DNA from 2 places in the Aminobacterium sp. MB27-C1 genome. Region 1 is predicted to be linked to the other one. Evidence: riboswitches for the same ligand, from Rfam matches in the RefSeq annotation. Region 1 holds a riboswitch; the other holds the start of a gene.
The links. Region 1 has a riboswitch for cobalamin ahead of RBH88_RS11165 (hypothetical protein). Riboswitches for the same ligand answer to the same signal wherever they lie in the genome.
Positions count from the first base shown of each region.

Region 2: another riboswitch for cobalamin. It lies ahead of RBH88_RS08930 (TonB-dependent siderophore receptor); the one in region 1 lies ahead of RBH88_RS11165 (hypothetical protein).

Region 1 covers NZ_CP133089.1:2,314,061-2,316,525, reverse strand. Annotated here, with positions in the region: gene RBH88_RS11170 (acetate--CoA ligase family protein) at 1-818, opposite strand, end outside; gene RBH88_RS11165 (hypothetical protein) at 815-1,303, opposite strand; cobalamin riboswitch at 1,424-1,596, opposite strand; gene RBH88_RS11160 (hypothetical protein) at 1,830-2,090, shown strand; gene RBH88_RS11155 (cation-translocating P-type ATPase) at 2,193-2,465, opposite strand, start outside.
Region 2 covers NZ_CP133089.1:1,844,937-1,847,401, reverse strand. Annotated here, with positions in the region: gene RBH88_RS08930 (TonB-dependent siderophore receptor) at 1-1,420, opposite strand, end outside; cobalamin riboswitch at 1,544-1,719, opposite strand; gene RBH88_RS08925 (ABC transporter substrate-binding protein) at 1,820-2,465, shown strand, end outside.

The DNA of each region.
Region 1 (2,465 bases):
CAGACAGCTTCGTCTCCAGTCAAAGCTGCTGTATGACTTTGAGCTGCTTTTTGGGCGGAGGGAGAGCGTCCCGCTTTTAAAACAGCAACAGCAATGTCTCTTTCTCGAGCCTCTCTTACCACCTGTAAAAAACGCTCCCCGTCATCAATTCCTTCGAGATACATCATGAGAAGTCTTACTTCCGGATCTCGAATAACATACCCGGCACACTCGACAGCATCAATATCAGCCTGATTACCAGTAGTAACCACATAACGATATCGTACCCCGTGGTTGAGACCTACTCCAAAAGACGAAAAACCAAAGGCTCCGCTTTGAGAAATAAAAGCAACGTGACCCGTTGTTGGAGGATCAACGTTATAGAGGGCGCCCGAGAAGGTGAGGGGGATTCCTGCTGCCAGGTTGAGGAGACCCTGACAGTTGGGGCCAAGGATCCTAATATGGCCTTCCCGAGCGATGTCCATCATTCTTTGCTGTAAAGACGTATCGCCCGTTTCCGCGAAACCTGAAGAATAAATAATAACGTTATGTATCCCTTTTTCTGCGCACGTCTCAAGAGCAGCCGGAACAAACTGAGCCTTTATACTAATAAGAGCAACATCAGTTGCCTCTGAAATTTCAGAGAGATCATGATAGCAAGGCAGTCCCCCTACACGATCGTATTTAGGGTTGACTGGGTAAACTGTACCGTTATACCCAAAGCGTTGCATGGCTTTCAGAGTCCGGCCAGTTAAACTATCAAGGTCTGCTGAAGCTCCCACAATCGTTACACTTCGAGGAGAAAAAAGAGGGTAGAGTGGATGATCACGCAAAGTCATGCTATGGCCTCCTTCGTTATAGCTTGCCTTGTTTTCTCAAAACGCACTATAGATCTCTGACAAGCCTTGCAATACGAGAGGTATATTTCTTTCGTCTCATCTTTCGAACAAAGCACCACTGTTTTTAACCAATCTTGTGTAGCATAAATAAGATTGGTTAATCCCTCTACCCAAAGAAGTCTTAGTCTTTTCTCCCCATATAACGAGGATTGTGAGAGTCCTTTCTTTAAACGTTCTACAAATAAACGTGTCTTTTCAAGAAAATCTGCACAGACTAGAACATCTCCTTCTACATTGAGAGATGCATTAATATGAGCGATGTATTCTGCTATAAGAGCTTGAACCTCGTCGTTCGATTTTGAAATATTTGTGACTTCTGGAAGGATTTCACTTCTATTCTCGAGAGCTTCAATGGTCTTCTCAACAAAATCAAGTCGAGAAAACTCATTAACATATTGGGTCAGTCTCCCGTGAGCCCATTTCATATGTACCATCCTCCTTAACAAAAAATGGCTGTCCCAACGAGGACAGCCATAAAGCTCACAGGAAAAAAACCTCTCTTGAAAGAAAAGTTTTTCCACAAATAGTCCTGAATCCTCGCAGGGATTTGCCTCTCTTCAACAGGCCGGTCTCCTGGCTCGCTTTCTTCCTCCGAAACACCTTCCCGGGCACATTAATTCCTACCCAGTGGTCTCATGTTTCATCGTCAAGCTCACAGTGGCGGGTCCGCGTCGGCTTTTCACCAAACTTCCCGTTCACCTGATGAAGTCATATTGTAAACATACAATAGCCTTTCGCTTCTTTTACGTCAATAGCAAATTATCATTTTGTCATTTTCTTATTTTTTCAAAAAACACACGACTAATATTTTTTATTATAGAGATAAAATAGATAAAAACTTTATGAAAAAAGCCCTTAAAAAATTAATTTATAACTCGGTAATAATTCTGTTTATTTTTACAGCCATTTCCTTTACAATACCACCATGCCCTATTGAAGGAGGTAGAAGTTATGGACTGGGGAATAGTTCCTGGAGAAACCGTTGTTATTAAATCGAAGAACATCACCCTTCGAGATATCGTACAAGCCATTGTTGATGGAGCAGATACTGTGCCTGCAATAAAAGAGAGTTTTGGCCTGACCGATAACGACGAAGGTGTTAGCGATCTTGGCGATATTCTGGATGTTTTTGTCCCAGCAATTGAAGCCCTCCGCGGTGGCGGATGTGGAGGTTGCGGTGGCGGTTGTGCCGGCTGCCACGGACATTGCTAAGAAAACAATAAAAAAGCTGCACCCCAAAAGGGAGCAGCTTTTTTTATGCCGAAAAGACAAGATCAGAATCTCTTGTATAACTATTTTATCGTAAAAGAATTGTTATTTAGACACTCGTATCCTCATAGAGTTTAATATAACTGAAATAGAGCTGAAAGCCATCGCCGTTTCTGCAATGGCCGGGTGAAGTAACGCCCCCATAGCAAGAGGAATAGCAATAACGTTATAAGCAAAAGCCCAAAATAGATTCTGACGAATGACGGTAAAGGTCTGCCTAGAAATATCCACTGCGTCCGCAATAGAAGAAATCCCGCCACGCACAACAACAATATCTGCACTATCGATAGCAAGATCTGTTCCAGAGCCAATGGCTAC
Region 2 (2,465 bases), 470 kb from region 1:
TTTCATAGGTATTATTACGCCAGATGATTTTATCTTCCATGTCTGAATAAAATAGACCAACATTCCAGTTTCCCGTTGCGTCTGATCCCTTTATTCCTAAATCATAATTCCATCCTTTTTCTGGTTTGAGATTGGGGTTGCCAACTGTTCCCCATGGCCCCTGAGCATGCAGCTCGTAGATACTTGGCATGGCGAAGAAACGTCCTGCAGCTATATACCACATACTTCCGTTGTCAAGAGGATATTGAAAGGTTAGCTTGGGCATAAATTCATTATAATTTTCGGCATCATCTTGTCTCCAGATTTCATAGCGGAGACCAAGTGTTCCGATAATATCCCCTATCGGACGGGAGAGTTCTACGAAAGGAGCATAGTTTGTTCGCTTTTGATCAACTTCTGGATCAAAAAAGGAAGAACGGAAGGTTGATTCCTCTCGTCTGAAATAAAGCCCCCAAGAAGCTAAGGTTGATCCCCATTGGCTTCGTTTTGCAAATTCAGTTGTAAAGGCACGATCTTTGTAATAATTGTCATCATTTTGCAGTATAAAATATTTTTGATCATCATAGCCCATTAAAATATAGTAACTGTCTCCGTTGAAACGAAATGTGTGTCGTTGGTACTCTCCTTTTTCTTTGTTCATTTCGATTGGGGTTAGCCAACCTGGTGTTTCATAGTCATTTTTATATTCGCCTATTTCACTTTTAAAGAACCAGTTTTTTCCAGAAAGATTGAGACCGTAGGCATCTTCTTTATATTTGAGAGCGTTAAAATCTTTGTTAGAGAAAGTATCTTTTAGAAGGCGATGTGCTCCTTCCTCTTTATGAGAGTACCAGATGCCGGCGTTAAGACCTTCTCCACTACCTTCTCCACGAACATAATATCTTCTCCAGTCATTGGAGCCGATTTCCCCCTCTATTGTTCCACCCTGAGTGGCTTTTTTAGTAATAATATTAATAACGCCACCTGCAGCCATAGAACCATAGATGGCAGAACCAGCACCCTTTACAACTTCTATTCTCTCTATGTTTGTAATGGGAAAGTTTCGGAAATCTACTGAGGCAGCTCCAGCTGCGTGAGAAGATCTGTAATATGGAACACCATCTACGAGCACTAGAATTTCTGTTACATAACCTCTAATAGTAACTTGTGAGGAATTGGAAAAACCTGATTTTTGTTTTACATACATCCCCGGAACGTTTTGTTCAAGAATGGTTGCTAAATCTCTAGATCCGCTTCTTTCAATTTGCTCTTGGGTAATAACATATGTCGGAGCTGGAACCTCTTCCAGACTCGTTGCCAAACGACTTCCAGTAACGGTCTCTTCGGGAACAGTATAGACTTGTTCCGCTCCTGCTGCTGTTGCGAAAGAGACAAGCAACATAACCATGCACCATACTATGAGTTTCCTATTGTGAATCACTGTAGTCCCCCCTAATAAAGATAAAAAATAAGTGGCGAGGAGCACGATCGATACGATAACCACTCCTCGCCACTACAAATAGGGCGACAAAGACAGTTACCACATCACGCCCTCGCATGATAATGATATGTATCGTTTTTTAATCGGTCTCCTGACTCCAGTTCATCCTTTCTCGCGCCTTCCCAGTCTTCCCAGTGGCTATAGCGAGATTGTCCCTGTTACAGTGGCGGGGCCGTTCTGGTCTTTCACCAGATTCCCAACATCAAAAAACGATCTTTATTATTTGATTTTATGAGTTATCATAGCGATAATTGATGTTCAGTCAAGAGTTTTAAGCCTCACTAAATTCTAAAAATTGCTTTTCTTTCTCTCTTTAAAGGGGTATATGGTGAAAAAAATATGATAAAAACTATAAAACAATTGTTGTTCATAGTGGTATTGCTTTTATTTTCTTGCGCTACTGTGTCGTGTGCAGAGTTTTCTCAAGTTGAATTAGATTATGCACGTGGTTTTAATGTAGAAGAAGGTAATGGTTATTATGTTGTTACTGTATATCGTCCCTGGGGAGATTCTGTTGAACCTGAATCGTATCTATTGATAGATCGCGATAAGCCGATTCCCTTAGAGTATAAGAATCTACACGTTATAAAAATTCCAGTAGAGCGAATTGTTACTGCATCAATGACGATGCTCCCCTTTATAGAAAAGCTTGCCCCTCAAGAAGCTCTTGTTGCTGTCGGTGGTAAACGTTATGTTTATTCAGAGAAAATACGAAATATGGATCTTCCTGATGTGGCGTCAGATGCAGGATCTGGTTTGCGTCTTGATATAGAAAAACTTTTAGCTCTTCAGCCTGACGTTGTTTTTATCTATACATATACAGCAGCAGAAAAAGAATCGGTTGATCGCTTGAGAAAATTAGGAATACCGATTGTTATTGCTTCTGATTATTTGGAAGAAACACCTCTTGGGGTGGCAGAGTGGATTAAATTTGTCTCTCTTTTTCTGGGAAAAGAAAAAGAAGCTCAATCTTTCTTCTCAGAAA